4 regions of the Streptomyces sp. NPDC102441 genome follow, and region 4 is predicted to be linked to each of the others. Evidence: riboswitches for the same ligand, from Rfam matches in the RefSeq annotation. Region 4 holds a riboswitch; each other region holds the start of a gene.
The links. Region 4 has a riboswitch for cobalamin ahead of ACIREO_RS12615 (ABC transporter substrate-binding protein). Riboswitches for the same ligand answer to the same signal wherever they lie in the genome.
Positions count from the first base shown of each region.

Region 1: linked by a shared signal. The riboswitch ahead of ACIREO_RS35985 (cobalamin biosynthesis protein) and the one ahead of ACIREO_RS12615 (ABC transporter substrate-binding protein) in region 4 are both predicted to bind cobalamin.
Region 2: linked by a shared signal. The riboswitch ahead of metE (5-methyltetrahydropteroyltriglutamate--homocysteine S-methyltransferase) and the one ahead of ACIREO_RS12615 (ABC transporter substrate-binding protein) in region 4 are both predicted to bind cobalamin.
Region 3: linked by a shared signal. The riboswitch ahead of ACIREO_RS22025 (ABC transporter substrate-binding protein) and the one ahead of ACIREO_RS12615 (ABC transporter substrate-binding protein) in region 4 are both predicted to bind cobalamin.

Region 1 covers NZ_JBIWKH010000022.1:53,100-57,994, forward strand. Annotated here, with positions in the region: gene ACIREO_RS35975 (anion permease) at 1-606, shown strand, start outside; gene ACIREO_RS35980 (hypothetical protein) at 619-843, shown strand; cobalamin riboswitch at 1,012-1,141, shown strand; gene ACIREO_RS35985 (cobalamin biosynthesis protein) at 1,270-2,214, shown strand; gene ACIREO_RS35990 (cobyric acid synthase) at 2,211-3,761, shown strand; gene ACIREO_RS35995 (putative cobaltochelatase) at 3,758-4,895, shown strand, end outside.
Region 2 covers NZ_JBIWKH010000003.1:31,743-36,637, forward strand. Annotated here, with positions in the region: gene ACIREO_RS06400 (GNAT family N-acetyltransferase) at 131-469, shown strand; gene ACIREO_RS06405 (glycoside hydrolase family 43 protein) at 508-2,046, opposite strand; gene ACIREO_RS06410 (polysaccharide deacetylase family protein) at 2,260-3,159, shown strand; cobalamin riboswitch at 3,220-3,440, shown strand; gene metE (5-methyltetrahydropteroyltriglutamate--homocysteine S-methyltransferase) at 3,595-4,895, shown strand, end outside.
Region 3 covers NZ_JBIWKH010000009.1:331,474-336,368, reverse strand. Annotated here, with positions in the region: gene ACIREO_RS22025 (ABC transporter substrate-binding protein) at 1-940, opposite strand, end outside; cobalamin riboswitch at 1,000-1,128, opposite strand; gene ACIREO_RS22020 (sugar-binding transcriptional regulator) at 1,214-2,185, opposite strand; gene ACIREO_RS22015 (FGGY family carbohydrate kinase) at 2,292-3,752, opposite strand; gene ACIREO_RS22010 (transketolase family protein) at 3,749-4,711, opposite strand; gene ACIREO_RS22005 (transketolase) at 4,708-4,895, opposite strand, start outside.
Region 4 covers NZ_JBIWKH010000005.1:249,395-254,289, forward strand. Annotated here, with positions in the region: gene ACIREO_RS12610 (FecCD family ABC transporter permease) at 1-1,034, opposite strand, end outside; gene ACIREO_RS12615 (ABC transporter substrate-binding protein) at 1,082-2,152, opposite strand; cobalamin riboswitch at 2,183-2,370, opposite strand; gene ACIREO_RS12620 (hypothetical protein) at 2,454-2,624, opposite strand; gene ACIREO_RS12625 (acyl-CoA dehydrogenase) at 2,621-4,471, opposite strand; gene ACIREO_RS12630 (carbohydrate kinase) at 4,517-4,895, opposite strand, start outside.

The DNA of each region.
Region 1 (4,895 bases), on a different contig from region 4:
CCCGGCTCCAACCCGCCGGTCTGGGTCATCGCCTCAGCCGGTATCGCCATCGCGATGGGCACCTACCTCGGCGGCTGGCGCATCATCCGCACGATGGGCAGCGGCCTCACCGACCTGCGCCCGCAGCAGGGCTTCGCGGCCCAGACGAGCGCGGCCACGGTCATCCTGGCCTCCTCGCACCTCGGCTTCTCCCTCTCCACCACGCAGTCCTGCTCGGGCGCCGTCATGGGCGCGGGTCTCGGACGCAAGGGAGGCACGGTCCGCTGGTCCACCGCCACCCGGATGTTCGTGGCCTGGGGCCTGACCCTGCCCGCCGCCGGTCTGATGGGCGCGGGCGCCGAGTTCCTGACCAAGCAGGGCCCCTGGGGCGTCACGGCCGTCGCCGTCCTGCTCATCGCGGGCTCCAGCGCCATCTGGCTGCTGTCGCGCCGCAAGCCGGTCGACCACAACGACGTGGCCCCGGGCGCCGAGGCCGCGGGCGTCGTCACCACCGCAGTCGCGGCGGTCAGCCCGCCGCCCGCCGGTACCGTCGCACCGGAGTTCAAGACCACCATCCCGGCCCCGGCTCCGACGGCCGGAACCCCGGCCGACCCGGCCACGGTGTAAGGACAGATCCGCATGAACATCGACTGGGCAGCTCTCGCCTCCGTCTTCGGCGTCAGCCTCGTGGTCACCGTCGCACTGGTCGGCCTCTTCACCCTCGGCGTCACGGGTCTCGCCAGGCAGACGTCGACGGCGCAGAGCGGCGGTGGCGGCGGCGCCCTGGCGCGCACCGGCGCGTACGCCTGCTTCGCACTGTGCCTGGCGGCCGTCGCGTACGGGATCTATCTGATCGTCGCCTGAGAGGCCGTCAGGCAGCACACCGGGCCGGACACACGTGGTGTGTCCGGCCCGGTGTGCGTATCGGCACAGCCTCGCAGGTCAACGGCAGGTTGACGGGCGTTCGCGGGGCATGGTGGACTGCCGGAGCCATTCAGGCCGACCGGTGCCGGTCGGCCTGACGGCGACAGGAGAGGAAGCCGGTGCGAATCCGGCGCGGTCCCGCCACTGTCACCGGGGAGCAGCCTCCATACGGAAGTCACGGTCCGCCACCGCGGACTGGAAGGCCGGAGGAACTGCGGATCCGGAAGCCAGGAGACTCTCGTCGCCGGTCACGTCGAACCAGGGCGCGGACCCTGAGTGAGGACACACGCCATGCCCGGCTGCCCTGCGTCGCCCGCCGCACCACCTGCCACCGAGGTCCTTCGAGGCGCGACGGCCGGCTGAGCGGTGCGAGCCGACCGCATCTTCGCGTACGGCGCCGCCGCAGGGCTGATCGGCGACCTGCTGCTCGGTGATCCCCGGCGGGGCCACCCCGTCGCCGCCTTCGGGCGTGGTGCGGCGGGCGCCGAGAGCCGGCTGTGGCGCGACCACCGCGGCTGGGGCGCCCTGCACACGCTCGTCTGCGCCGGTGGTGCCACGGGCGCCGCCGCGCTGGCCGCCCGTGCCGTACGGAACCGTCCCGCCGCAGCCGTGGCGCTGACCGCCGCCGCCACCTGGTCCGTCGTCGGGGGCACCTCGCTGGGCCGCGAGGCCCGGGCCATCGGCGGGGCGCTGGCCGCCGGGGACATCGAGCTCGCCCGGGAGCGGCTGCCGCATCTGTGCGGCCGCGATCCGCAGGCGCTGGACGGGCAGCAGATCGCCCGCGCGGTGGTGGAGTCCGTCGCCGAGAACACCTCCGACGCCGTCGTGGGAGCCCTCGTGTGGGGCGCGCTGGGCGGGGTGCCGGGACTGGTCGCCTTCCGGGCGGTCAACACGCTCGACGCCATGGTCGGGCACAAGTCGCCCCGCTACCGGCGCTACGGCTGGGCGTCGGCCCGGCTCGACGACGTCGCCGGCTGGCCCGGGGCCCGGCTCACCGCCCTGCTCGCCGTGGCCGCCGGGGGGCGCCCGCGCGAGGCGGCCCGGGCCTGGCGGGCCGACGCGGGGAGGCATCCCAGTCCCAACGCGGGCCCGGTGGAGGCCTCGTTCGCGGGTGCGCTCGGCGTACGGCTGGGCGGGACCCTCGCGTACGGCGGGCGGGTCGAGCACCGGCCGGTGCTCAACGGCGAGGCCGGCCGGGACGTGCGGGTCACGGACATCGAACGCGCGGTGCGGCTGTCGCGCCGGGTGAGTGTGCTGGCCCTCGCCGTGTGTGCGGCGGGGCGGTCGGCCATGGGACGGAGAGTCGGATGAGCGGCGGGCTGCTGGTCGCGGGAACCACTTCGGACGCGGGCAAGAGCGTCGTCACGGCCGGGATCTGCCGGTGGCTCGTGCGCCGGGGTGTGAAGGTCGCGCCGTTCAAGGCGCAGAACATGTCGCTGAACTCGTTCGTCACCCGCGAGGGTGCGGAGATCGGCCGCGCCCAGGCGATGCAGGCGCAGGCGGCCCGGGTGGAGCCCTCGGCGCTGATGAACCCGGTGCTGCTCAAACCGGGCGGCGACCGGTCGAGCCAGGTCGTCCTGATGGGGAAGCCGGTCGGCGAGATGAGTGCGCGCGGCTACCACGGCGGGCGCCAGGAGGCGCTGCTGGGGACGGTCGTGGACTGTCTGGAGCAGCTGCGGAGCACGTACGACGCCGTGATCTGCGAGGGGGCGGGCAGCCCGGCCGAGATCAACCTACGGCGCACGGACATCGTGAACATGGGGATCGCGCGGGCCGCGCGCTTTCCCGTGCTGGTGGTCGGCGACATCGACCGGGGCGGCGTGTTCGCCTCGTTCTTCGGCACGACGGCGCTGCTGAGCCCGGAGGACCAGTCGCTGGTCGCCGGGTACCTCGTCAACAAGTTCCGCGGTGACGTGTCGCTGCTGGAGCCGGGGCTCGACATGCTGCTCGGGCTCACGGGGAGGCGGACGTACGGGGTGCTGCCCTACGCCCACGGTCTGGGCATCGACGAGGAGGACGGGCTGCGCGTGTCGATGCGCGGCACCGTACGGGAGTCGGCCGTGGCGCCGCCGCACGGCGAGGACGTGCTGCGGGTCGCGGTGTGCGCCGTACCCCTGATGTCGAACTTCACCGATGTGGACGCGCTGGCGGCCGAGCCGGGTGTGGTGGTGCGGTTCGTGGACCGGGCGGAGGAGCTCGCCGACGCGGACCTCGTGATCGTGCCCGGTACGCGGGGCACCGTGAAGGCCCTGGCGTGGCTGCGCGAGCGGGGACTCGCCGACGCGCTGCGGCGGCGGGCAGCCGAGGGGCGCCCGGTGCTGGGGATCTGCGGCGGGTTCCAGGTCCTCGGCGAGCGCGTCGAGGACGACGTGGAGTCGCGGGCCGGGGTGGTCGAGGGGCTCGGACTGCTGCCGGTGCGGGTCCGCTTCGGCCGGGAGAAGGTCCTGGGGCGTCCCGTCGGGTCGGCGCTCGGGGAGCCGGTGGAGGGGTACGAGATCCATCACGGCGTCGCCGAGGTGAACGGCGGCGAGCCCTTCCTGGACGGGTGCCGGGTGGGCTCGGTCTGGGGGACGCACTGGCACGGGTCGCTGGAGAGCGACGCGTTCCGGCGGGCGTTCCTGGGCGAGGTCGCGCGGGCCGCCGGACGGCGGTTCACCGCGGCGCCGGACACGAGCTTCGGCGCGTTGCGGGAGGAGCAGCTGGACCGGCTGGGGGACCTGATCGAGGAACACGCCGACACGGACGCCCTGTGGCGGCTGATCGAGACCGGCGCGCCGGAGGGCCTGCCGTTCATCCCGCCGGGTGCGCCGTCCGCGCCCGGTCATGCAGTTGTGGTTGCGACAGAGGAGGCCCTGTGAGTACGCCCTATCCCTTCACCGCCATCGTCGGGCAGGACGACCTGCGGCTGGGACTCCTGCTCAACGCGGTCAGCCCCGCCGTCGGCGGGGTCCTGGTCCGGGGTGAGAAGGGCACCGCGAAGTCCACCGCCGTACGCGCGCTCGCCGCGCTCATGCCCGAGGTCGAGGTCGTGGCGGGGTGCCGCTTCTCGTGCGCCCCGGGCGCGCCCGATCCGGCGTGTCCCGACGGCCCCCATGAGGCGGGTACGGGCGTGTCGCGTCCGGCGCGGACCGTGGAGCTTCCGGTCGGCGCGTCCGAGGACCGGCTCGTCGGGGCGCTCGATATCGAACGGGCTCTCTCCGAGGGTGTGAAGGCCTTCGAGCCGGGGCTCCTCGCCGACGCCCATCGCGGGATCCTGTACGTCGACGAGGTCAATCTCCTCCACGACCATCTGGTGGACCTGCTGCTCGACGCGGCGGCCATGGGTGCCTCGTACGTCGAGCGCGAAGGTGTCTCCGTGCGGCATGCCGCACGCTTCCTCCTTGTCGGGACCATGAATCCCGAGGAAGGCGAACTGCGCCCCCAGCTGCTGGACCGCTTCGGGCTGACCGTCGAGGTGGCGGCCTCGCGTGACACGGACCTGCGCGTCGAGGTCGTACGGCGCAGGCTCGCCTACGACGACGATCCGGCCGGGTTCGCCGCGCGGTGGGCCGACGAGGAGAACGCGTTGCGCGAGCGGATCGTCGCCGCGCGCGCCCTGCTCCCCCGTGTGGTGCTCGGCGACGGCGTGTTGCGGCAGATCGCCGCGACGTGCGCCGCGTTCGAGGTCGACGGGATGCGCGCCGACATCGTCATGGCCCGCACGGCGACGGCGCTGGCCGCGTGGGCGGGACGTGAGGAGGTCGTCGCGGACGACGTGCGGCAGGCCGCGCTCCTGGCACTCCCCCACCGGCGCCGGCGCAATCCGTTCGACGCGCCCGGGCTGGACGAGGACAAGCTGGACGAGGCGCTCCAGGACGCGGCGGACGGGGAAGGCGGGGGCGACGACGATCCGGACCCCGACGGGCCCGGCGGAGGCGGGGTGCCGCCGCAGGGCGACGGCCCCGACGACGGCGGCACGGACACGGGTGGCCCCGACGACGGCGGTACCGACG
Region 2 (4,895 bases), on a different contig from region 4:
CCTGCGGCGGTCCGGGGGCGTCAGGGCCGGGGTCACCGCGCACGGCGTTCCGGCTCATGATGGAGGTCCGGGTCGACCACGCCGCCATCGCACCGCGTGGCAACCCGGCACGACAGAGAGGGAGCACACGATGACCCAGGCCGACACCCCCGTCGTCCGGCACGTGGACACCAGGCACCGCTACGAGATCCTCGTCGGCGGGGCGGGCGCCGGGTTCACCGCCTACCGCGACCGCGACGGGCAGCGCGTCTTCTTCCACACCGAGATCGACGACGCCTACGCGGGCCGGGGGCTGGCCTCCGTCCTCGTGCGGGAGGCACTCGGCCACGTACGGGACTCGGGCAAGCGGATCGTGCCGGTCTGCCCCTATGTGGCGAAGTTCCTCAAGAGGCACGAGGAGTTCGCGGACCTCACCGACCCTGTCACGCCCGAGATCACCCAGTGGCTGGAGACCGTCGTGGCTCGCTGAACAGCGTCGGCCCGGCCGGCGGCCGGCCTCGGTGCCCCTCAGGCCGGCCTCAGCTCGAACCAGTCGAAGGCGGCGGTGCCCTGGGTCGCGTACATGCCGATGACCCTGCCGGTGAAGCCGCCGGCGACCTCGGTGGTGAGGTAGCGGCCGTCGAGCTCGGCGAGAACCTCGAAGTCCCCGTCGTCGGTCTCGTACCCGAGGCGGAGGGTGTCGGGGCCGCCGACGCGCAGGCCGGCACGCGCGACGGCGCCGGGGTCCTCGGGACGTACGGTGACTGTGGGCGGCAGGATCCCCGTGGTCGTCACGTCGATCCGCAGCGTCAAAGGCCCGCGGGGCCCGGCGCGTTCGGCGACGGTCTGGCGCAGCGGGCCTATGCGGGCGACCGCACGCACCAGGCCGTCCTCGGTCTCCACCTGGTAGTGGTGCGCCTCGTCGAGCCGTACGGCGAGGCCGCCCCGGCCTCCTTCACCGGCGTCGATCCGCGTCCGCGCCCCGCAGTCGGGATCGCGCTGACGCCGCCCCACGAACACCCCGCCGGGCTTGTCCATGCCGTCCGCCCGGGCGTGCAGCACCAGGTGGCCCGGCCTCTCGTCGAGGCGGACGTCGTCCGGATCGCGCCGTCTTGGCGACACCCAGCAGGGTGCGAGTGCGAGGGAGTCGAAGTCGTCGCGGTGCGGCTCGGCGGGCCAGGGGCGCCGAGTCAGTCCCGGCGCCTCGGCGCGGAGTCCCAGCGGCCCCGGCAGCGGCCATTCGTCCTCCCATCGCACCGGTGCCAGGAACGTCTCACGCCCCATGCCGTGGAACCCAGGAGTGTCCCCGCGGGGCCGGGTGCCCAGCAGCACCATCCACCAGCTGCCGTCGTGCGCCTGCACCAAGTCGCCGTGGCCGGTGTTCTGCACCGGGTGATCCGTACTGCGATGGGACAGCACTGGGTTGTCCGGGTGCGGTTCGAAAAGGCCCGGCAGCGTGCGGGCCCTGGCCACCGACATCGCGTGCCCGCTCTCCGTCCCACCCTCCGACAGCAGCAGATACCACCAGTCGCCGATCCTGTAGAGGTGCGGGCCCTCGGGGTACTTGAGCCCGCTGCCCGACCACATCTCCACCGGCTCACCGAGCAGTTCGCCCGTCTTCGGCTCGATGCGCACCCCGCGGATCCCACCGTGGGAGAACACGCACCAGCAGTCGCCCTCGTCGTCCCAGGCCAGATCGGGGTCGATGCCGGGCACGCCGACCGGCACAGGGTCCGACCACGGACCGGCGGGATCCTCGGCGGTCACCAGGACGTTGCCGGCACCGGCGACCACGGTCGTGATCATCCAGAACCGGCCGTCGTGGTACCGCAGTGTGGGCGCGTACACCCCGCACGAGGACGGAGCCGTGTCAGGCAGCTCCAGCTGCGAAGGCCGGTCCAGGGCGTGTCCGATCAGCCGCCAGTGGACGAGGTCCCGGCTGTGCCACAGCGGCACGCCGGGTACGTATTCGAAGCTGGACGTCGCCACGTAGTAGTCCTCGCCCACGCGGCAGATGCTCGGATCCGGGCTGAAGCCGGGAATCACGGGATTGTCGAAGAGCACCATGGTCTGTCCTCAGGTTCGGGCCAGGACCGGGTCCCCAGGCCATGATCGTCGAAACGCTTCGAAGATGGCAGCACCGCATCGGGGTGTCAATAGACCTGGCGGTAGCGAGTGTTTGTCGAAGCGCTTCAACAACGCGCTTCGACAACGCCGGGTCGCCTACTGCACGCACAAATCCATGTGCGCGATCGTCAGGGCGGGGCCCAGACTGCGGGCATGGATCGAGAAGCCGTCGGACCCCCGCCCGTGACGTCCTCGGCGCGGTGGAACCGGGCCCTGGGATTTCCGCCCGATGCCCGCCTGCTGATCGTCAACTGCGACGACTTCGGTATGGATCCCTCGATCAACGCCGCGGTGATCGAGTCGATCGAGCAGGGGATCGCCAGTTCGTGCAGCCTCATGACCGTGTGTCCGGCGGCACCGGACGCCGTGCGGATGCTCCGGCGGCGGCCGTGGATCCCGTTCGGGATCCACCTCACGATGGTGTGCGAGACGCCGCACCGGCCCTGGGGTCCCCTGACCGCCAAGGAGAGGGTTCCCTCCCTGCTCGACTCCGCGGGCGGCTTCTTCGAGCCCACCCCTGACGGGCGCGCCGCCGTCCTCGGCAGGGCCCGGCCCGACGAGGTCGAGACCGAGTTCCGCGCGCAGATCGAGGCCGTCACCGATGCGGGGCTCACGCCCACCCACCTGGACTTCCACTGCCTGGCCGACGGCGGCCGCGACGACATCCTCGACCTGACCGCAGGGCTGGCCGCGGAGTACGGGCTCGCCGTCCGCGTATGGCTCGAGCCGGGGCTACGGGCGATGCGGCGTCGGGCGCTGCCCGTCGTCGACCATGACTTCCTGGACAGCTTCTCCCTCGCGACGGAGGACAAGGCTGCCCGTTATGTGAGGCTGCTCCACGATCTGCCGGCCGGACTCAGCGAATGGGCCGTCCATCCCGGTCTCGGCGGCCAGGAGCCGGGGACCGTCGACGGCGGCCGGCCGGTGCGCCGTACGGACCACGCGTTCCTGACGTCGCCGGGGGCATGGGAAGCGGTGGCCCGGGAGGGCATCACGGTGATCGACTACCGGGCCCTTCAGCGCATCTGGGCCCGGAACACGGGTCCTGGGTGAGCCGGCGCCTCCACCATCCGCATGCTGGACCTGGCGCACCGCGGCCTCGGACGGCCCCGTAGGCTGGAGGGCGCAGCTGGTTCGCCCCGTCCGCCATGCGGGATGCGTCGCAAGAGGGAACCCGGTGGAATTCCGGGACTGCCCCGCAGCGGTGAGCGGGAACGACCGCCGTCATACGCACTGGGTCCGACGTACCGGGCCTGGGAAGCGACGGCCATTAGGTGTCCTCCTGGAGGGCGTGCCCGCGAGTCCGAAGACCTGCCATCTGCCCGCGCGCGAACGAACCGCGCGCGGACATCCCGGTGACCTCGTGGGCGGGTCGGCGTACATACCTGACGGATCCCCGCGTCGCTCGGCGCCCGTCCGGTACGTCACCCTTCGCGCTCTCGTCCCGTCTCCGGGATCTCAGGGATCCATCTCGCGAAGGAGATCTCCGTGACCACCGAACACGCGACCACGGCAACGCGGTCCACTGTGCACGGCTTCCCCCGGCAGGGACAGAACCGGGAACTGAAGAAGGCCGTCGAGGGCTACTGGAAGGGGCGTGTCACCGCCGGTGCCCTCCGCGCCACAGCCGCCGGACTGCGCCGCGCCAACTGGGAGCAGCTGAGCGCAGCAGGCATCGGCGAGGTCCCGACCGGGGACTTCTCGTACTACGACCATGTGCTGGACACCACCGTCATGGTCGGAGCCGTCCCCGCCCGCCACCGCGAGGCAGTCGCCACCGATCCACTCGACGGCTACTTCGCGATGGCACGCGGCACGCAGGACGTCGCACCGCTGGAGATGACCAAGTGGTTCGACACCAACTACCACTACCTCGTCCCGGAGCTGGGCCCCGACACCGCCTTCGCGGCGGACTCCGCCAAACAGGTCGCCGAGCTCAACGAAGCCGTGGCCCTCGGGATGTCCGCCCGGCCTGTGGTGGTCGGTCCCGTCACCTACCTGCTCCTCTCCAAGCCGGCCCCCGGCGTGGCCGCGGACTTCGATCCGCTCACGCTCCTGGACCGTCTGCTGCCGGTGTACGCCGAGGTGCTCGCCGACCTGCGCGCGGCGGGAGCCGAGTGGGTACAGCTCGACGAGCCCTCTCTCGTCCAGGACCGCACCCAGGCCGAACTCGACGCCACCGAGCGCGCCTACCAGCACCTGGGCACACTCACCGACCGGCCCAGGCTGCTCGTCGCCTCCTACTTCGGCCGGCTCGGCGAGGCTCTTCCCGTCCTGGCCGAGGCACCGGTGGACGGGCTCGCACTGGACTTCACGGAGGCCGCCGCCGGGAATCTGGAAGCCCTCGCCGCCGTCGGGGGACTCCCCGGGAAGCGCCTGGTCGCGGGAGTCGTCAACGGGCGCAACGTCTGGATCAACGACATGGAGAAGTCGCTCTCCACCCTGGGCACCCTGCTCGGGCTCGCCGGACGGATCGACGTGGCGTCCTCCTGCTCGCTGCTGCACGTCCCGCTCGACACGGCGGCCGAACGGGACATCGAGCCGCAGGTCCTGCGCTGGCTGGCGTTCGCCCGGCAGAAGACCGCCGAGATCGTCACCCTGGCCAGGGGACTCACCCGGGGCACCGAGGCCATCGCGGCCGAACTCGCCGTCAACCGGGCCGACCTGGCGTCCCGCGCGCACTCCCCCGTCACCCGGGACCCCGCCGTCCGCGCCCGGACCACGGCGGTGACCGAGGCCGACGCCCACCGCTCCCAGCCGTACGGGGAACGGGCCCCGGCCCAGCGCGC
Region 3 (4,895 bases), on a different contig from region 4:
TCCCGAGCTGTACGGCCCGTACCAGCCGCGGGTCGTCGAAGGGCTTGCGGCCGGTGCGCAGCAGCAACTGCTGCGCGGTGGCACGCCGTGCGGTCAGCAGTCGCGTCGAGCCTTCCCGCTTCAGCCGTTCCACGGAGGCGCCGGCCATGTCGGCGGCGTAGTGGACCTGCCCGGACAGCAGCGCGTTGAGCCGCGCCGACTCCTCGTTCGCGGGGACGATCTCCAGCTCCGCTATGTGCGGGGCACCGTCCCAGTGGTCGGCCCATCGCCGGTAGCGGGCGGTGCCGCCGGGCGTGAACGACACATAGGTGAAGGGGCCGGAGCCGACGGGCTCGTGAAAGTCCTTCGTGCCGTCGGGGATGATCTCGGTGCCGGGGCCTGCGAAGACGGTGGGGAACTCGAAGTTGGGCGCCTTCAGTGCGAAGACGACCGACCGTTCGCCGTCTGCCCTGCTGGCGTCGAAGTCGATCGCGGAGAGCAGTACCTGCGAGGGCGAGCCGGTGCCGGGGTCGGCGGCGCGCCGGTAGCTGTGGAGGACGTCCTTCGCGGTGACCGGTTTCCCGTCGTGGAACTCCGCCTTGCGCAGACGTATTCGCCACCGGGTGCCGGAGGTGTCGCTCTCCCAGGATTCCGCGAGCCGCTCGCGGACGGACATGTCGTCCGCGTAGGTGGCCAGGGTGTCGTAGAGGGCCTTGGCGCGGGCCTGGTCGACGAAGTTCGGGGCGACGTGGGGGTCGAGGGTCTCCTGCGAGCCACCCGCCGTGAAGGCTGCGCGGAACCGGTCGCCCCCTCCCCCGTCCTTCCTGTCCGCACCACAGCCGGCGAGCAGGCCGGACGCGGCCAGCCCCAGGGCCCCGCCGGCGGCCAGCACGCTCCGTCTGCCGGGCTCAGGGCGGTTGCCGGGTTGTGGCCGGTGCCCCGGCTCCGTCCGGGCATGCATCGTCACAGTCGATCCTTTCCGGGGGTGTCCTCGCCCCTGCTGTCGGACCGGCGACGGGTCAGTCTCCTGGCTCCCGGATCGTCGCTCTCCTCCGCCTTCCCATCCGCGGCTGCGGACAGTGACATACAGAAGGACCGCTCCCCGGTCACAGTGGCGGGACCGCGCCGGACTCGCACCGGCTTCCTGATCCCCGTCGCCTCGTGGGCTCATTGTGACCCATGAGGTCGCCGGAGCGTGCCCCGGCTCTCGCCCCGGGCTCCGGAGCAACCGCGGTCAGCCGCGCAACACGTCCCGCGCCACGTCGGCATCGGTGATCAGGATGTTGACCCACCCGCCCCGCACCGCTCCTCGGATGGCCTCCACCTTGTCCTTGCCGCCCGCCACACCGATCCGGCGCTCCACGGCTCGGAGGTCGTCCGGCTCGATCGCGATGAGACGGTCGTTGAAGGGCGCGTCCACGGGCTCGCCCTCGGCGTCGAAGTAGCGGGCGCATACGTCGCCGACCGCCCCCAGCTCTCTGAGCCGCTGCTGGTCCTCGGCGGTGACGGCGTTGCCCGAGCGGCGCAGCAACGGCGACGGGTCCAGGCTGCCGATGCCCAGAACGGCCAGCGTGATGCGGGACCACGCCTGCATGACCTCCGCCATGGCCGGCTCCCGCGAGAGCAGGTCACGCAGCTCGCGGCTGCCGACCAGCGCCGCGGAAGGGGCGAAGACCGGCCGCGCCCCGGTGAGTTCCGCCAGGCGGCTCGTCAGCCGTGTGGCGTGCAACTGCACCTCCGGGCTCCCCGATCCGCCGAGGATCTGCACGACCTCATGGGCAACGGACGAGGTCTTGGCCCGCATGACCTTGACCGATTCCAGCAGGGTGGCGCTCCACGAGGACACGCCGATGACATCGCCTCCCTTGAGCGTGGCGTCCAGATAGGTGGCGGTCGCCGCGGCGAGGGCCGGAATGACGTCGGCGCCCGATCCCTCCGTCTCGACCACGACCGCGTCACGCAGGCCGTAGCGCTCGACCAGCGCATCCTCCAGCTCGGCGTGCACGCCTTCGGGTGAGACCACCACCGTACGGACCACACCCCGGTCGACCGCTTCCTTGAGGAGGCGGGAGACGCGGGGCTGGGACATATGGAGATGCGCCGCGATCTCCGGCTGCCTCACGCCGCGCTCGTGGTACATACGAGCCACCTTGACCAGCAGCCGGATGTGGTCCGGGCTGGGAGTGGACGACGCCACCGCCACCATGCCTCCAACTTCCTTGGTCCCGAGAGTCAGGCGCCGGATCGCACCGCACCGTCGCGGGCCATTCTATTCGCGGGGCGCTCGCTCGCGCCGGTGGTCATGGTGTCCCTCACCTCGCGCGTGCCCCGAGGTCGCGAGCGGCCCCGAGGCGCTGGTGCCAGCGGGCGACGGCATCGCTCCGGCGGGCGTCCTCCCAGGCGGGTGCGAAGATCCTCAGACCGCTGTCGGCACGCCGTTCCAGCTCGCCGGCCGTCCACAGGCCGGCGCCGAGACCGGCCAGATGGGCCGCTCCCATCGCGGAGAGTTCGTGATGCGGTGTACGGGCCACGGTCATGTCACTGATGTCGGCCTGCAGTCGCATGAGCTCGTCGCAGCGGCTCAGCCCGCCGTCGGCGACGACGTGGCGCAGCCCGGGCAGGACTGCGAGGACGTCATTCACCTGAAAGGCGACCGATTCCAGTGCTGCGCGAGCCAGTTGGGCGCGGCCGGTCCCCAGGCCGAACCCGGCGAGCACGGGCACGGCCCGGGCGTCCCACCAGGGTGCGCCGACGCCGCCGAAGGCCGGCACCAGGGTCGCGCCGCCGGCGTCCGCGTCGGAGGCGAGCCGGAGCACCTCCTCGGGTGTGCAGCCGAGGAGTTCGGCCAGCCAGGTGATGGTGCGCCCGGTGGAGCGGATGTTGGCCTCGTGCGCGTACGTCGTCGGTCCGGTGGACCAGGCCACTGTGGTGCACAGATCCTCCGCCGGCCGGGACGAGTCCGTGACGGCCATGACGGAGGAGCCGGTGCCGTAGGTGACCTTGACGGTTCCCCGGCGCCAGCCGGCGTGGGCGAACAGCGCGGCGTGCGAGTCACCCATCACCGCGAGCACCGGGGTGCCGTCGAGCAGCGGCGTCAGTCCGCGGATCTTCCCGAAGGGCCCGGTGGAGGGGACGATGTCGCTCAGCGCCGCCCGTGGGACGCCGAACAGCGCGAGCAGTCCGGTGTCCCAGTCGCCCGTTGCCAGGTCCATCAGCTGGGTCCGGGAGGCGTTGCCGATCTCCGTGACCGACTCCCCCGTCAGCGCGTGCAGAAGGTAGGCGTCGACGGTGCCCAGGGTCCAGGCACCGGAACCGCCGCGTACGCGGGAGGGGTCGTGCGCGTCGAGGAGCGCGGACATTTTCAGCGCGGAGAACATCGGGTCGAGCGGAAGGCCGGTGCGCCGGCGGATCTCCTCGCTCCGGCCCGCCCTGCCGAGACGGGCCGCATGCTCGACGCCGCGCTGGTCCTGCCAGCTGACGAGAGGGGCGACGGGCAGGCCCGTCGCCGTGTCCCATACGACGACCGACTCACGCTGCGTGCTCAGAGCCACCCCGGCCACGGCGCGCGGGTCACTGTCCCTGAGGCAGTCGGCGACTGCGGCGCGGACGCTGTCCAGGAGTGCGGACGCGTCCTGTTCCACCAGGCCGGGGCCCGGGTGGGACTGTGCCAGAGGTGCCTCGGCGCGGGCGGCGATGCGGCCGGCGGCGTCCACGAGCAGGGCTTTGGTGGAGCTGGTGCCCTGGTCGACGGCGAGGATGTGCGATTCCCTCAAGTGCGCCCCAGAACGTCGCGCGCGGCACCGGCGATGCCTTCGGCGCTCAGGCCGAAGTGGTCGAGCAGGAAGGACGCGCTTCCTGTCGGGGCAAAGGCCGGCACGCCGAGCATCCGCACCGGGACGGGGTGGTGCTCGGCCACCACCTTGGCGACGGCTGCTCCCAGGCCACCGGAGAGGAGTCCTTCCTCGGCGGTGACGATGGCCCCGGTCTCCCTGGCCGCGGCCACCACGGACTCCACGTCGAGCGGCTCGACGAACGTGGCGTTGAGCACGCGGGCCGAGAGTCCGTCGCGGGCGAGGAGGGCGGCGGCGTCGAGTGCCCGGGAGACCATCGTGCCCACCGCGATCAGCGTGAGGTCCGTTCCCGCGGCGAGGCAGGTCGCCCGGCCGGCCTCGAACGGGGTGCCGTCGGGCACGACGGCGGGCACCTTGAAGCGGGGCACCCGAAGGTAGGTGGGCCTGCCCGACGCTGCGGCCCAGCGCACGGCGGCACGGGTCTCGGACGGATCCGCGGGCACGATGATCTCCAGGCCCGGGACGGCCCGCATCCAGGAGAGGTCCTCGATGGAGTGGTGTGTGGGGCCCAACTCGCCGTAGGCCATGCCGGGGCTCTGGCCGCACAGCACCACATGGCGGTAGCTGTAGGCGATGTCGGCCTTGATCTGCTCCAGGGCGCGGCCCGTCAGGAAGGGCGCCGCGGCGGAGACGAAGGGGATGAAGCCGGCGTTGGCCAGTCCGGCCGACACACCGACGAGGTCCTGTTCGGCGATTCCCACGTTGATCAGCCGGGTGGGGAACTCCTCACGGAACTTCACGAGGTTGCTGGAACCCACCGAGTCGTTGCACACCGCCACGATCCGTTTGTCGGCGCGGGCCAGCACGGCGAGTTCGTCGGCGAAGTCCACCCGGCAGTCGTACACGGGGGCGACGGGCGCCTGTCCGGTCAGGGCGGTCACCGGTTCAACTCCTCCAGCGCGAGGCGGACCTGCTCGTCGGTGGGCACCTTGTGGTGCCACTCGACGCGGTCCTCCATGAACGAGACGCCCTTGCCCTTGACGGTCGCGGCGACCACCGCGACCGGGCGCCCGGTGGCCGAGGGGGCATAGGCCTCCTTGATCGCGCGGTGGTCGTGGCCGTCGA
Region 4 (4,895 bases):
GCGCCCCTCCGTGTGCGGTAGAGCACCAGGACGAAGACGGGCACCCCGATGAGGGAGGTGACGACACCGACCGGGACCTCCTGCGGGTCGAGGACGGTCCTGGCCAGGGTGTCGACCCAGACCAGGAACACCGCTCCGGCGAGGGCGGTCACCGGCAGCAGCCTCCGGTGCCCGGACCCCGTGAGCGCCCGGGCGGCGTGCGGCAGGACGAGGCCGACGAACCCGATGGCGCCCGCCGAGCTGACGAGGGCCGCAGTCAGCAGCGCGGTGGTGCAGAGCAGCACGATCCGGGTGCGGGCCACGTGCACGCCGAGGGAGGCCGCCGCGTCCTGCCCGAAGGCGAAGGCGTCGAGCGTGCGGGCATGGCCGAGGCAGACCAGCAGGGCCACGGCCAGCACGGCCGAGCACATCCACACGTCGTTCCAGCCGACCCCGCTCAGTGAGCCGAGCAGCCAGAAGAGCACGCCCCGGGTCTGCTCGGCGTCGGCGGCGGTCATCACCACGAAGGAGGTGAGCGCGGAGAAGAGCTGCATGGCCGCCACCCCGGAGAGCACCACCCGGTCGGTGGATCCGCCGAGTGTGTGGCTGAGGAGCAGGACGAGGGCGAACGAGCAGAGAGCCCCGACGAAGGCACCGCCCGAGACCGACACCGCTCCCCCGCCGACGCCGAGGACGACGACCACGACCGCCCCGGTGGAGGCCCCCGAGGAGACACCGAGGACGAACGGGTCGGCGAGCGGGTTGCGCAGCAGCGACTGCATCACGGTGCCGCACACCGCGAGTCCGGCGCCGCACACCGCGGCCAGCAGGGTGCGGGGCATGCGCAGGTTCCAGATGATGCCGTCCCGGATCGGGGTCAGCCGCCCGTCGCCGAGGCCGAGGTGCGAGGCAACCGCGGACCAGACGTCCGGGACGGAGATCCGTGCGGGGCCGATCGTGACGGCGACCGCCACGGACAGGAGCAGCAGGACGGTCCCGGCACTCCACAGGGCACCGTCGCGCAGGAGGATCCTGGCTCCGGCGGCCGACCGGATCGCCGTAGGCCGCTCCGCGCGTACGTCCGGAAGCTGGTGGGTCTTCGTCACCCCGCGAGCCCGAACGAGCGCAGCCCGGCCGCGACGCGCTCCACGCCCTCCACGGTCCGGATCGCCGGATTCATCGCCTGGCCGCTGAGCAGGACGTACCGCTTGTGCCGGACGGCGTCCATGTTCTTCGTGGCGGGGTTGGTCTCCAGGAACTCGATCTTCTTCTCCGCGCTCTCGGCCGTCTGCGACTCACGGGTGAGATCGCCGATGACCAGCACGTCGGGGTCGCGGTCGGCGACGGTCTCCCAGTTGATCTGGGGCCATTCCTCGTGGGAGTCGTCGAAGACGTTCTTCGCGCCGAGTTCCTCGGTGATGATGCCCGGGGCGCCGCAGCATCCCGCCATGTAGGGGGCCTCGGCGTTGGCGAACCAGTAGAGCAGGGTGGTGCCGGACGCGTCGATGTCCGCGGTCGCCTCGTCGACGCGGCTGCGGAGGCTCTTCACCAGCTTCTCGCCGCGCTCCGGGACTCCGAACACCTCGGCCAGGTCGCGCACTTCGCCGTAGACACGGTCCATGGTCAGTGGCTCGGAGCGGGAGCCGTCGCCGCTGCCCGTGTTGTCCTTGCCCGCGCAGTCGGCGGGTGAGAGGTAGGTGGGTACGCCCAGCTTCTCGAACTGGTCGCGGGACGCCACGCCGCCCTTACCCAGGGTGGACTCGAACGAGGCGCTGACGAAGTCGGGTTCCCCGGCGAGGACCTTCTCGGCGGAGGGCTGGTTCTCGGCGAGGCGCTCCACCGTCGCCTCGTCCTTCTCCAGGCCCTTCATCACCGGGTCCGTCCATGTCGCGGTACCCGCGATCCTGTCGGCGAGGCCCAGGGAGAGCAGGATCTCCGTCGATCCCTGGTTGAGGGAGACGGCGTGACGCGGTGCCGCGTCGACAGTCACCGTACGGCCGCAGTTCTTCAGCGTGACGGGGAAGCCGGCGACTGCGTCCCGTGCGGCACCGTCGGATGTGCTGCCGCCTCCGCCGCAGGCGGTCATGAGGACAAGTCCCGCGGTGAGCAGGGCTGTTCGGCGTACGGTGCTGGCTATGGGCGGCAAGGAGTCCTCGGCGTTCTCTGGGCTCATGCGCGGAGCCCGGTACGGAGTTCCGCTCCCGGTGCGGAAGCGGGTGCCAGCAGGTCTTCGGACTCGGGTTCGTCCGGACAGGGCGCCTTCCCGGTGCACCCGAGGGTGTCCCAGTGGCCGTGGCCCTGCCCGTCCCCCTCACCGCTGCGCGTCAGTTCCGGATTCGCACCGGATTCCCTGACTCCACGTGGAGTGTGACTGGCGTCTGCAAGCTATCACGCGGCTCACCGGCGGCCTCGGGGCCGTCGCCGGTACGGCGGGCGGGGGTCTCCCGCTCCGTACCGGCCGGCCGTCGGCCGGGTCAGCGCTTGGGGTGAACCGATTCGCCACCGTCCGTACGCGGCTTCCCGTTCCGGCGGGCGAGCACGGATGTCGTGCCCCAGTAGGCCAGCAGGACGGCGCGCAGTCCCAGGATCTCCAGGTGCTCGCCCAGGCGGCCGCACAGCGCCTGCCCGCTGCGTCCGGGACTCATCGCGCGTCCGCCGCGCCGGTGTTCCACGGGCCCCGGGGATCGTCGTACGCGTCCGCGTAGCCCGGTCCGGCGATCGGCCAGTCGGCGAGCAGTTCCTCCGGCAGGGCGAAGGAACCGGCCAGTTCCGGGGCGTGCGCGGCGACGGCCGCGACGAGCTCCTCGACGGCCTCCGGCAACGCCTCCACCTGATCGGCGCTCAGGAGACCGGCGGCCATCAGGTCGCCGCTGTTGCGGGACACCCACTCGACGGCGAACAGCCGCTCCAGCTCCCCGAGCCGGTCCCTGGCCTCTCCCTCGGGCAGCGTCGACCGGGCCTCGGCGTAGGCCTCGGCGGCCTGCCGGTAGGCGTAGGCCTCGACCCCGCGCAGAGCGGGGCCCGAGGCCGCGTTCCACCGGTCGAGGGTCCCGGCGTCGGGCGCCCGCAGCGCACGGGCCCTTGCCCGGGCGAACCAGATGTCCTGGACCGAGGCGAGGAGCCGGCCCAGGAAGTGCGGGTCGGCGAGGTCCCCGGGTCCCGGGTCGCGGTCCGGGAGGCCGTCACGGCCGGGCTCGGCGGCGAAGAGCATGTCGGCCGCCGCCTTGGCGTACAGGGCGATGTTGTCGCCCTCCGCGGTGATGGCCCCCTCCACGCCTGTGACGAGTTCGGTCATGCCGTTGTTCTCCAGCAGCGCCTGCGCGCCGCAGCGTTCACGGCTCTCGACGATGACCTCACGGGCCCGCCAGGTGATCCACGCCTTGGCGACATCGACCAGTCTCCCCGCGTCCGTCCGGCCGTCCTCGTCCGTACAGGCCTCCCACCGCCCCTGTGCCCTGCGGTACAGCAGGCTCATCGCGAAGACCGTGGCCATGGCCGAGGCGAGCGGTCCGTGGTGGGTCCGGTGGGCGTTCACCGGCACCGGTGGGGTGGACCGGGAGCCGGAGATCATCCGGTGGCCGCCGTAGCGTACGGCGACCGCCAGGGTCGCCCGGGCCGAGCCCGCCGCGCAGGCGCTCATGGAGATCCGCCCGGGGGTGACCCGGCCGATCGAGGTGAGGAACCTGCGCCGCCTGTCCCCCGGTCCGGTTCTGAACTCCCCGTGTTCTTCGCCTTCCTCACCCGTTCCCAGCAGGGCGTCCCGAGCCACGAAGAGCCGGTCGAACGAGGTCAGGCAGTGGTCCACGGGGCTGCCCATCCGGGCCGGCAGCCGGCGCACCCGGACGCCCGGCAGCGGCTGTACGTCGTCGGTGAGCGGCACCAGGAAGAGGCGTACCCCGTGGTCGGAACCGTCGGCCACCAGGCGGGCGGCGACCAGACCCGACTTCGCTCCGCCCGCCGGGCTGGTGTTGGGCATGAACTTCTGCGCGCCCGGGTTCGGGGTGTGCAGGACGAAGCCGTCCCGCTCACGGTCGTAGGTGGCGGTGGTCTCCATGGCCGTCGCGTTGTTGCCGTGCGCCACCTCCGTACAGAGGAAGGTGCCGATGCGCCGCATCGTCAGGTAGTCCGACAGATCACGTCGGCCGACGCAGTCGTGGTCGAGGAGACTGCCGAGGAAGAGGTTGTAGTGGATACCCGCCACGGTGGTCAGCGCGGGGTCCACCGGGCCGAGCCAGGCGTGCAGGGCGGCCAGCGCGCGCGGGTCGGCGGCGAGCCGCGCTCCGCTGTCGAGGGAGAGGTTGAGGATCCGCAACCGGTCGTAAGCGAGGTCCAGTCGCTCTTCGGGCGTTCCGCCGGCGGGGCGGCGGAACGGTTCTGTGCTGATCAGCCGCTGCCAGAATCCGTGCTCGCGCCGGAATCCGGGACCGAGGAGGACGCCGGTCAGCAGTTCGGTGGTGGACGGTGGGGCGGTGTCGGTAAGGGTCACGGTCATAACGAAATCAACGACCGTGGTGGGGGCGAGGACACCCTGGGCGCCCTACCGCTCCGGGGCCGGCACGCCGGTCAGGGCCGCCGCCAGCTCCTCCTCGTCGGGAGGCAGGGCACCGGCCCGTGCGACGGTCACAGCGGCCGATGCCACGGCGTATCGCAGCACGTCGCCCAGAACGGCGGCGTCCAGGGAGCGCAGCCGTGCGCGGCCCGGGGCCCCGAGCAGTCCGTACGAGGCCAGGGCGTGCAGCGCGCCCGACATGAAGGCGTCGCCGGCACCCACCGTGTCCGCGACCCGGACGGGCGGTGCGCCGGTGTTCACGGTCCTGCCCGGCAGGAACGCCGCCGCCCCGCCCGCGCCCCGGGTGACCAGGACGACAGCGGGCCCGGAGCGCAGCCACCGCTCGGCGGTCCTCTCCGGGGGCTCG